Regions from separate parts of the Candidatus Pseudoscillospira sp. SGI.172 genome, predicted to be linked through region 1. Evidence: riboswitches for the same ligand, from Rfam matches in the RefSeq annotation. Region 1 holds a riboswitch; the other holds the start of a gene.
What was found. Region 1 has a riboswitch for thiamine pyrophosphate ahead of ACQRD3_RS06445 (ECF transporter S component). Riboswitches for the same ligand answer to the same signal wherever they lie in the genome.

Region 1 (5,853 bases):
GGCCCGGGACGGGATTGACGAGGCCTATGCCCTTCGCCGGGTCCGGGCCCAGCCCTCCGATGAATTTTTCCGCAGCCACAGCGACTATGTGCTGGAAAACACCGAAATGGACACCCCGGAGACCTTTGCCTCCCGGGCAAAGGTGCTCTTTGAGCAGCTCCTGTGACAGCCCGGGTCGGAGAATTTTCCTTCCGCAGTAGAAATGTTCATAATTGCATGCTATTTTGGAGACAGTGAAATTGACAAGGAGGTAATTGTCATGGAAGAAAAGGAAAAGACCCCTGCCCAGCTCCGCCGGGAGGCTCTGCTGGACGATCGAAAGAACGGCTACGACCGGCTCACCCCCGAGGACGAGGCGGCCATGCAGTCCTACTGTGAGGAGTATAAGAAGTTCCTGGATGCCGCCAAGACCGAGCGGGAGGCGGTGGACGAGGTGGTACGGCTGGCCCAGGCCAAGGGATTTGTGCCCTTCACCCGGGGCATGTCCGCCAACCCCGGCGACAAGTTCTACCGGGTAAACCGGGGCAAGGCCATCATGCTGGCCGTCATTGGAGACAAGCCCCTGGCCGACGGCGTGTCCATCGGCGCGGCCCACATCGACTCCCCACGCCTGGATCTGAAGCCCGAGCCTCTCTATGAGGACAGTGAGATGGCCTTCCTCAAGACCCACTACTACGGCGGAATTCGGAAGTATCAGTGGGTGACCATCCCTCTGGAGCTCCACGGCGTCATCGTGAAGAAGGACGGCTCCACCGTGAAGGTGGCCATCGGCACCTGCCCGGGAGATCCCCTGTTCACCGTGGACGACCTGCTTCCCCACCTGGGGGCCGAGCAGTCCAAGAAGCCCCTGGGAGAGGCCATCCCCGGCGAGAGCCTGAATATTCTGGTGGGCTCCCGTCCCTTCAAGGATGACGACGGCTCGGATCGGGTGAAGCTGGCCATTCTGGATATCCTCAATCAGAAGTACGGCCTGGTGGAGGCCGACTTTATCTCCGCTGAGCTGGAGGCCGTGCCCGCCTTCCGGGCCAGCGACATCGGCTTTGACCGCTCCCTCATCGGGGCCTACGGCCAGGACGACCGGGTGTGCGCCTATGCCTCCCTGGCGGCCCTGCTGGAGACCGAGCGCCCCGCCCACACTGCGGTGTGCATGCTGGCGGACAAGGAGGAGATCGGCTCTGAGGGTGTGTCCGGCATGAAGTCCGCGGCCTTCGACACCTTTATGAGCGATCTCTGCGACGCCCAGCGGGTGGCGCTGAAGGTCTGCTACGAGCACTCCTTCTGTCTCTCTTCCGACGTGACGGCAGCTTACGATCCCAACTTCGCTTCGGTCTACGACAAGTACAACGCCGCCCGGGTGAACTACGGCATGGGCTTCTGCAAATACACCGGTGCGCGGGGCAAGTCGGGCGCGTCCGACGCTTCCGCCGAGGTGGTTGGCTTTGTCCGCCGCACCCTGGACGACGCCGGAGTGATCTGGCAGATGTCCGAGCTGGGCGCGGTGGACGCCGGCGGCGGCGGTACCGTGGCGGTCTATATGGCCGAGCGGGACATCGACACGCTGGACGCGGGCGTGCCTGTGCTGAGCATGCACTCTCCCTTTGAGACCACCGGAAAGCTGGACTGCTACATGACCTACAAGGGCATGAAGGCGGTCTATCAGGCCCACTGAGCCTGCCTGGAAATCCCGCCTCCCGTTTTGGGGGGCGGGATTTCAGCCTGTCGAAAAAGCCTCGCAGAGTTTCGCGCCCGCAGGCGCGAAAGCGGTGGGATCCGTTTTCTGCCGCGGCGTGTACGTGGCAGAAAACACATTTCGGCCCGTAAGTGTGCGCATGGTCCGCCAAAGGCGACCATGCGTGCGCGCGACGGGCTGCATCCTGCTCGGAAAAGTGGCGAAGCCACTTTTTCGACAGCCTCAAATCCCGTCTCCCGTTTGAGGGGGCGGGATTTTCTTTCGTTGCCAGGCGTCGAAAAATGTGATATGATACCATATCATAATCTGGAATCAGGGAGGAACCTCCATGAGTGAGACAGAGTTGCAGTTCCGCACGGCGGCGTTCGGCGGATTCCAAAAGCAGGATGTGCTGGCCTATCTGGAGACCAGCGCCAGGGACCACGCTGAGAAGCTCTCCGCCCTTCAGCGGGAGCTGGAGGAGGCCCGACAGGCCCGGGCCGGCGCCGAGGCGCAGGCGGCGGAGCGGGAGGAGAAGCTGAGCGCTCTGGAGGAGGAGAACCGCCGGCTGGCGGCCGATCTGGCCGCCCGGTCTGAGACCCTTGCCCGGGAGAGCGCTCAGCGCGCTGAGCTGGCGGGGCAGGTGGAGGCGCTCAATGGGGAGATCCGGAAGCTCACCCCTGCCGCCGCGGCTTACGCCGGGCTGAAGGACCGCACCGCCGGGATCGAGCTGGAGGCCCACAGCCGGGCCCAGGCCATCGAGGCGGAGGCCAAGGCCAAGGTCAAGCAGACCAAGGCGGAGCTGGAGAGCTGGCTCGATCAGCTCCAAAAGGCCTATGACGGCCTGCGTGCCGATTTGAACGCGTCGGTGGAACAGGTGTCCGGAGAGCTGGAGCAGGCGGCTCGGACGCTGAAGGGCCGTCCGGCCGAGCTGGCGGCCCGGGATGCGGAACTGAAGGCCCTGCGGGAGAGCCTGGGAAAGCTGACCGGACCCAAGGCCCCCCAGCCCCTTCCTTTGGAGCGCAGATGAGCGGCGAGGTGAAGCGCCTGGAGAGCGGCGGCCTCCGCCAGGCGATGGGAACCCTGCGGGCCGGAGACCGGGTGCTCCTCTCCGGGGTGATCTACACGGCCCGGGACGCCGCCCACAAGCGATTTTTTGAGCTGCTGGACCGGGGCGAGTCCCTGCCGATCCCGCTGCGGGACGCGGTGATCTATTACGCCGGACCCACCCCCGGACAGCAGGGAATGGCGGTGGGAGCCTGCGGTCCCACCACCTCCGGCCGGATGGACGCCTTTGCCCCCCGGCTGCTGGACTTGGGGCTGGCGGCCATGATCGGCAAGGGAGAGCGGAGCCCGGCAGTGGCGGAGGCCATCGTCCGCAACGGCGCGGCCTACTTTGCCGCAGTGGGGGGGGCGGGGGCCCTCATTGCCAGGTGTATCCGCTCGGCGGAGGTGGTGGCCTTCGATGAGCTGGGCTGTGAGTCGGTGAAAAAGATGGTGGTGGAGGATCTGCCCCTCACCGTAGCCATCGACGCCCAGGGGAACGACCTCTATCGGATCGGCCGGAAGCAGTACCGGCGTTGAGGAAAAAATTCTTGCGAGAAAGCACGAAGTGTGGTATAAATAATGTTTGAAAGACCGCACAATTGAATCTGGGGGGGCCGGGGCAACCGGCTGAGATTTGGGCTGATACCGCCCATGACCCATGGAACCTGTTGGGTAATGCCATCGTAGGGAGAGTCGCGCGGATTTGTTTTTGCGCATAAAAGTCGCTCAGCGAAGGCTGTGCGGCTTTTATTTTTTGCAAGGAGGAAAACAAGCGTGAAAACAAAGAAGCAATGGGAACTCAAGGACGTCATCCTGATGGCCATTCTGGGGGTGGTGTTCTCGGCGGTGTATCTGGCGGTGTTTCAGGGCGGCCTGGTGCTGTCCACCGCACTGACCCCGCTGGGACTGTCCAACTTCGCCTTTGAGCTCATCTACGGAGTGTGGTTCATGGCCGCCACTCTGGCCGCCTATCTCATCCGCAAACCCGGCGTGGCCCTCATTACCGAGGTGCTGGCCGCCGCGGTGGAGCTGCTCATGGGCAACGCCGGGGGCCTGACCGTGGTGCTTACCGGCGTCATCCAGGGACTGGGAGCCGAGCTTGCCTTCGCCCTGTTCCGTTACAAAAAGTGGGATCTGGGCTCCATGTCCCTGGCGGGGATTTTCTCCGCGGTGTTCATCTTCTGCTATGAGCTCTACTACCTCAGTTACTATCTGCTCTCTCCCGCCCTCCTGGCGGCCCAGCTGGCCGTGCGCTTTCTCAGCGCGGTGCTCTTCTCCGGGGTGCTCTGCAAACTGGTGGGCGACGCCCTGGCCCGCACCGGTGCAGTAAAGAGCTATGCCATTGGAGCCACCGCCCGGATCGGGACCATCTACGATGAGGAGGACTCATAATATGGAACATTTGAAGGTTGTTCTGGACTGGTTCCCCAACACCAATCACACCGGCTATCTGCTGGCGCAGAAGCGGGGCTGGTTCCGGGCGGCGGGATTGGATGTGGAGATCGACGGAGAGGTCCACGGCTCCATGGAGCTCCACGGGGCCGACTTTGTGTGCGGTCCGGAGATCGCCATGCTGGAGTGTCTGGAACGGGGGATCGGGCTCACCGGCGTGGCGGTGATGACCCAGAAGTGTGATTCGGGCATCGTCTCTCTGAAGGAGGCGGGCATCACCCGTCCCCGGGAGCTGGAGGGCAAGCGCCTGACCCACTGGACCCCCGCCTGGTTCCACGCCGCCATCCGCCGGGTGGTGGAGAAGGACGGCGGCGATTACGATAAAATTCAACTGGTCAACCTGGATGTGGGCGACATCACCGCCACTCTGGGGTCGGTGGCCGACGCCACGTGGGTCTACGAAAATTGGGAAAATCAAGTCCTGCTGGAGGCGGGGAAGGAGATCAACTATTTCAATCTGGGGGATGTGGATCCCATCTTCGATTTCTGCGCCCCGGCCATGGCTGCCACCCATCAGGTGCTCCGGGAGCGGCCCGCGGCGGTGCGGACCTTCCTGTCCGTGCTGGACCGGGCCTATCGGGAGGTGGCCTGCGACCCGGAGGGCACCGTCCTGGAGGTGCGGGATCTCCTGCCTGCCGATGCCTCCGACGCACTGCTGACCCGCAGCCAGAAGCACCTGGCTCCCATTTTGCTGGACGATCAGGGCCGCTGGGGACGGATCGCCCCTCAGCGCTGGGATCGAATGGCCGATTTCCTGGTGGAGGCGGGGGTGATCTCCCGGCGCCGGGACGGCGAGTTTACCAACGCCTATTTCTCATGAGCATCCGGTTTGAAGATCTGGAGTTTTCTTATTTCGCAGACCGCCGGGCCGTGCTCCCGGGCCTGACGGCGGAGTTTGACGCGGAGGAGATCACGGTGCTCACCGGGGCCTCGGGCTGCGGGAAATCCACCCTGCTCTATCTCGCCGCCGGGGCCTATCCTCACAGCGCCGGCGTGGTGCGGCGGGGGCGGGTGACCGTGGACGGGGAGGAGCCGGGGGCGCTGGCACCGCCGGAGCGGTGCAGGCGGGTGGGGATGATGTTTCAAAACCCAGAGCTCCAGTTCTGCATGGACACCGTGAAGAACGAGCTGGTGTTCTGCCTGGAAAACATCCGCACGCCGCCGGAGAAGATCGAAGCCCGTCTGGATGAGGCACTGGAGTTCTGTGGGATTCCGCATCTGAAGGAGCGGGCCCTGCTGAGCCTGTCCGGGGGGGAGCGGCAGAAGGTGATGCTGGCCTGCCTGACGGCATTGGAGCCACGGTGGCTCCTGTTGGACGAGCCCTTTGCCAACATCGACGACGCCTCCGCCCGGGCCATCGCCGCCAAGCTGCGTCAGCTCCACCGGGAGCGGGGGATGGGGATCCTGGCGGTGGATCACCGGCTGGACAACTGGCTGGCGGTGGCCGACACCGTGCGGGTCATGGAGGGCGGCCTTTTGAGGCCGGAGCGGATGGAACCCGCCGGCCTGACCCCCGAGACGCTGGAGGCGCTGGGCGTCATCGTCCCCGGCCGTTCCTATGCCCCGGCGCTCGCCCCGGCCGAGCCGGGGGAGGTGGTCCTGGAGCTGCGGGGGCTGACCCTCTCCCACGGGCAGAACGCCATTTTAAAAGGGGTGAACGCAGCCTTCCGCGCCGGGTGCATTTA
Region 2 (5,853 bases), on a different contig from region 1:
GGTTCCGGGAAAACTAAACAAAAATTGAAAGCGCCGCCTGCCGAGAGGATCTCGGCAGGCGGCGTTTCAGCTTGTCAAAAAAGCCTCGCAGAGTTTCGCGCCCGCAGGCGCGAAAGAGGTGGGATCTGTTTTCTGCCGCGGCGTGTACGTGGCAGAAAACACCTCTCGGCCCGTAAGTGTGCGCATGGTCCGTCAAAGGCGGACCATGCGTGCGCGCGACGGGCTGCATCCTGCTCGAAAAAGTGGCGAAGCCACTTTTTCGACAGCCTCAGGGGCGCAGTCCGCTGCCGCCCTGCATGGTGATGGTTTCACCGGAGATATATTTGGCGGCGTCGCTGCACAGGAACACCGCGGTGCGGCCGATGTCCTTTTCGGGGTCGCCGAAGCGCCCGGCGGGGATGCCCTTGATGGTCTGCTCATAGACCGCGGGGTACTCCTCCCGCCACTTTTTGAGGGCGTCGGTGAGCACCAGGGGGCAGATGATGTTGCAGTTGATGCCGTCGGGGCCCCACTCGGTGGCGGCTACCCGGGTCATGCCCCGGATGCCCTCCTTGGCGGCGGCGTAGCTGCTCTGGCCCGGCTTGCCGAACAGGCCAGCGCCCGAGGCGAAGTTCACCACAGATCCCCGGGTCTTCTTGAGCTCGGGGTAACAGTGCTTCATGTAAAAGAAGGCGGCGTACAGCCCGGAGTAGATAGCCTGGTCGAACTGCTCCTTGGTGTGCTCGGCCAAAGGCACGCCGGAGGCGGAGTTTTGGGCGTTGTTGATGAGGAAGTCGATGCGGCCGAAGGTCTTGACGGCCTCCTCCACCACATGGGCCACCTGCTCCTCCACGCCGCCGTCGCACTGCATGGGCAGCACCTTGACGCCGTAGAGCCGCTCCAGCTCCTCCTGGGCGTCGGTGAGCTTCTTGACGTTCCGCCCGGTGATGACCAGGTCGACGCCCTCCTTGGCAAAGGCGGTGGACAGTCCGTATCCGATCCCGCCGCCCTTGCCGCCGCCGGTGATGATCGCAACCTTTCCCTGCATGGTCTCCATAACACGCTGCCTCCTTTGAAAAATTGCCGCGATCCAAATGATTTGGCTGATTCTGGAACGATCATAGCACAGTCCTGTTTAAATGACAAGTAGATTTTCTGGACCAATAAAAATTAGTTTGATACAAACACAGACCGGCAGGGCCGGGCCCCTCAGAGGCCCGGCCCTGCCGGTCTGCGGAACATTCATTTTTAATAAGTTTGGTCCAAAATCTCGATCAGGCTGGCCACAGCGCCCTCCTCGCAGGCGGGGAGCAGGCGGGCTCCCCAGTCCTTGACCTCTTTGGCGCAGTTGGCGGGGGCAAAGGGGATGGCAGAGACCTCCAGCATGGGGATGTCGTTTTGATTGTCTCCAATGCAGTAGATGTGTTCCCTCCGGATACCCAGCAGTTCGGCCAGCTTGAGCACCATCCCACCCTTGGTGCTCCCTTTGGCGGTGATCTCCAGCATGTGGGGGTTGGAGAAAATGGCCTCATAGCGCTCCGGCCAGTGGGACAGCAGGTCTGCCTGGGCCTTCAGCAGAAAGGGGTGATCCTGATGAAGGATGGCCTTGCCCCAGGGGAGGGGCATGGCGGAGATGGGGCACTCGGTGGCGCCGGTGCCCGCCTTGTTCAGGTGATACCAGGTCCAGAAATTGGGGTTCCAGATATAGATGTCCTCTCCGTGGTAGGCCTCCAGCCCCACCTGGGGATTGCGGGCGGTGAGGGCCTCCAGGTCGGCGGCAATGGTGGGGGCGATGGTGGTCTCCATCACCATGCGGTCGGCGGCGAAGTCGTAGAGCTGGGCGCCGTTGGAGAGGATGACAGGGGCGTTCACCGGCGTCAGGTGGAGAAAGGGGGCGAAGGTGCGGTGGGCCCGGCCGGTGGAGACGGTAAAGATGCCTCCTTCCGCCTCAAAGTAGGCCAGGGCCTCCAGGTTGGCCGGGGGAACAGCGCCCGCGGCACTGTAATAGGTCTCATCGAAATCGGTGGCCAGGAGCACGCCGTCGAATTTTCCCAAAGGGGTCCCTCCTCTTAACGGAGGTCCGCCCCCGTCAGATATTTGTGCATGGGCTTGTAGAGAATGGCGAAGATGATGAGGCACAGGGCCATGTCGATGACCATGTAAAAACCGTTGTAGAGCAGGGAGTAAAACCAGGGGGTGGTCATCGTCAGGTTGAAAAAGGTCTCGGGCATGTATTCGGCCCAGACCGTGGCGCCCACTACGTAGTGGACCAGGAACCGGGCGGCGGAGCCTGCCACGGTGCCCCAGAAGATGCCGCCCTTGCAGCCCCGGAAGAGACCGGCCAGGCCCAGGACGGTGAAGGCCACCAGATAGTCGCCTAGAATGGACTGCCAGCCCAAGGCAAAGCCGCCGTCATACATGAACTGGAGCACGCCCAGTACAAAGCCGGCCAGCAGGCCGCTGCCGGTGCCCCAACGGACGGCGAAGAGGAAAATGGGGAGCATGGACAGGCAAATGGAGCCGCCCCAGGGCATTTCCCAGATCTTGATGAAGCTCAGGATCTGAGCCAAAACGACCATCAGGCCCCCCTCGCAGAGCCTGCGCACGGCCAGATACTTCCGGGAACGGGATCTTGTCGCTGTGTTTTCCATCGTTTCTTTTTCTCCTTTTGAAAAAAGTACCGCAAGCGCAAACCGGGGAAGGCGCATTGCGGTACGAAAAAGAGACGATGTGTCACCAAATCGCTTCCTACGCCGGCATTACCCGGATCAGGTTCAAGGGACCGGGAGCGGCACTACACTCCTGCATCTCAGCCGGACTTGCGTCCAGCGCCCCTGTATTCAGTTTGTCCTTACGGCCTGTGAATTATTTTATACCAAAAGCGGGGGGATTGTCAAGGCGCGGTGGGGAAAAGAGACCAAAACGGGAATCATTTCCGCTCCAGCCGGTCCAAAACCGCCTGGAACCAGTCAGGCAGGGGGCACTCCACCGTCACCCGCTCCCCGGTGCGGGGGTGGAGAAAGGAGAGCTTTTTGGCGTGGAGGCACTGACCCGCCAGACCGGGGACCGGTTTTTTGCCTCCGTAGACCACATCCCCCAGCAGAGGGTGCCCGATAGAGGCCAGATGGACCCGGATCTGGTGGGTGCGGCCGGTCTCCAGGCGGCACTTCACATAGGTGTGGCCGGGGTAGCGGGCCAGCACCTCCCAGTGGGTCACGGCGCTCCGGCCGTTTTTGGGGTCGACGGCCATCCGCTTTCGGTCTGTGGGGTGGCGGCCGATGGGGGCGTCCACCGTCCCGGCATCCTCCTTCAGGCTGCCCACCGCCACGGCGCGGTATTCCCGGCAGAGGCTGTGATCCTGAAGCTGGGCGGCCAGGGCCAGGTGGGCAGGATCGTTTTTGGCGGCGATGATGAGCCCTGAGGTGTCCCGGTCGATGCGGTGGACGATGCCCGGGCGGAGCTGGCCGTTGATCCCGGAGAGGCTGCTGCCGCAGTGGTAGAGCAGGGCGTTGACCAAAGTGCCGTCCGGATGGCCGGGAGCGGGATGGACCACCAGCCCCACCGGCTTGTTGACCACGATGACGTCGGCGTCCTCATAGACCACGTCCAGAGGGATGTCCTGGGGGAGCACGTCGATGGGGGCCGGGTCGGGGATACAGAGGGTGTAGCCCTCCCCCGGAAGAGTCCTGCGGTTTTTCTTCACCGCCTGGCCCTGCTGGAGGACCTTCCCCTCCTCCAGCAGCCGCTGGGCGGCCGAGCGGGTGAGCTCCGGGAGGCTGCGGGCCAGGAACTGGTCGACGCGCTCCCCTTCCCGGTCGGCGATGAGCTCAAGGGGCGTCATGGCGGGCCTCCTTCTGCTTGTCATAGAAAAACAGAACGTAGATCACCATGAGAATGCCGCCCGTCACCACGCAGATGTCCGCCACGTTAAAGACGGCGAAATCCATAAAGGTGGTGGCGAACATGTCGGTGACAAAGCCCAGAAAGACCCGGTCGATGAGGTTGCCCACCGCTCCGCCCAGGATCAGGGCCAGGGAGAGCCGGCCCAGCGGCCGGGTGAAAAGTTTGCGTGCCATCAGCACTGCCACCGCCACAGAGGCGAGCAGGGAGATCAGCGCCAGCAGCCAGGTCAGAGAGGAAAAGCTGGAGAAGGCCGCCCCGGTGTTCTGGATGTAGGTCAGCTCCATGATCCCCGGAAGAAAGGGGATGGACTGGCCCAGGGGGATGGAGGCTCGAACCCAGGCTTTCACCGACTGGTCAATAACAACCAGGACTGCGGCAAGAAGATAATACAGCATGGAATCAAATCCTTTCGGGATGTGGGCAGAAGGAGCGCTCAGGACAGCTCCTGGGCGCGGCAGAGCCTGGCGAATTCCCCGTCCCTGGCCACCAGCTCGTCCCAGGTGCCCAGCTCGGCCACATGATTGTCGTCGATGACGGCGATGCGGTGGGCCGAGCGGATGGTGGACAGCCGGTGGGCGATGATGAGGGTGGTACGGCCTTGGGCCAGGGCGTCGAAGGCCCCCTGGATGCGGTGCTCGGTGACGGTGTCCAGGGCGGAGGTGGCCTCGTCCAGGATGAGCACCGGGGGATCCTTCAAAAAGACCCGGGCGATGGAGACCCGCTGCTTCTGTCCGCCGGAGAGCATCACGCCCCGCTCTCCCACATAGGTCTGGAAGCCGTCGGGCATGGCCATCACGTCGTCGTAGAGCTCGGCCTTCCGGGCGGCGGCGTAGACCTCCTCGGCGGTGGCGTCCGGCCGGCCGTAGGCGATGTTGTCGAAGATGGTGCCCGCGAAGAGGAACACGTCCTGCTGGACGATCCCGATGTTTTTCCGCAGGGAGGTCAGGGTCAGGTCCCGCACGTCCCGGCCGTCCACCCGGATGTCGCCTCCGGTGACGTCGTAGAACCGGGGGATGAGCTGGCAGAGGGTGGATTTGCCGCCCCCGGAGGGGCCCACCACCGCCACCGTCTCTCCGGGGGCGATGTGGAGGTCGATCTTCTCCAGCACGGGAGGCTGGCCGGGGCCGTAGGAGAAGGACACGCTGTCCAGGTCGATCTGTCCCTTGACCGTCCCGGCGTCGGCGGCGCCGGGGGCGTCGGTGATCTCGGGGTCGGTCCGCATCAGCTCCACGAACCGGGTGAAGCCCGCCATCCCCTGCATGAACTGCTCTACAAAGGCGGAGAGCTTGCGGATGGGGGTGATGAAGGTGGTGACGTAGAGGGAGAAGGTGATGAGATCGGTGTAGTCCATCTCCCCCAGCATGATAAAGTAGCCGCCCACGGCGATGACCACCACGGACATGATGCCCACGCACAGCTCCATGCCCGACTGATAGAGGGCCATGGCCTTGTAGTAGTTCCGCTTGGCGCCGCGGAACTGGTCGTTGGAGGCCTCGAACTTCCGCTTCTCCTCCCCTTCGTTGGCAAAGGCCTGGGCGGTGCGGATGCCGGAGAGAGAGGACTCCACTTCCCCGTTGATGACGGCCAGCTTGCCCTTCACCCCCACGGAGACCCGGCTCATCCGGCGGCGCTGAAAGACGGTAAAGACGATGAACAGGGGCACCACGGCAAAGACGGCCAGGGCCAGCTCCCACCGGATGGTGCACATGACGCAGAAGGCGCCGATGAGGGTCACCGAGGAGATGAACAGATCCTCGGGGCCGTGGTGGGCCAGCTCTCCGATCTCGAAGAGGTCGCCGGTGACCCGGCTCATGAGCTGACCGGTGCGGTTTTTGTCAAAAAAGGAGAAGGACAGGGTCTGCATGTGCTCGAAGAGGTCCCGCCGGATGTCGGCTTCGATGTTGACCCCCATCAGATGGCCCCAGAAGGTAACGATAAAGTACATCCCGCCCTTCAAAAGATAGGCCAGGA

Region 2: linked by a shared signal. The riboswitch ahead of ACQRD3_RS10295 (energy-coupled thiamine transporter ThiT) and the one ahead of ACQRD3_RS06445 (ECF transporter S component) in region 1 are both predicted to bind thiamine pyrophosphate.

Annotation. Positions count from the first base shown of each region.
Region 1 is NZ_JBNPLQ010000012.1:30,965-36,817, reverse strand. It holds gene coaE (dephospho-CoA kinase) at 1-166, shown strand, start outside; gene ACQRD3_RS06460 (aminopeptidase) at 260-1,669, shown strand; gene ACQRD3_RS06455 (hypothetical protein) at 2,019-2,699, shown strand; gene ACQRD3_RS06450 (Fe-S-containing hydro-lyase) at 2,696-3,253, shown strand; TPP riboswitch at 3,314-3,424, shown strand; gene ACQRD3_RS06445 (ECF transporter S component) at 3,491-4,108, shown strand; gene ACQRD3_RS06440 (ABC transporter substrate-binding protein) at 4,110-4,988, shown strand; gene ACQRD3_RS06435 (ABC transporter ATP-binding protein) at 4,985-5,853, shown strand, end outside.
Region 2 is NZ_JBNPLQ010000026.1:17,605-23,457, forward strand. It holds gene ACQRD3_RS10280 (amino acid ABC transporter ATP-binding protein) at 1-17, shown strand, start outside; gene ACQRD3_RS10285 (SDR family oxidoreductase) at 269-1,036, opposite strand; gene ACQRD3_RS10290 (HAD-IIB family hydrolase) at 1,228-2,034, opposite strand; gene ACQRD3_RS10295 (energy-coupled thiamine transporter ThiT) at 2,049-2,630, opposite strand; TPP riboswitch at 2,708-2,825, opposite strand; gene ACQRD3_RS10300 (RluA family pseudouridine synthase) at 2,909-3,820, opposite strand; gene lspA (signal peptidase II) at 3,807-4,277, opposite strand; gene ACQRD3_RS10310 (ABC transporter ATP-binding protein) at 4,316-5,853, opposite strand, start outside.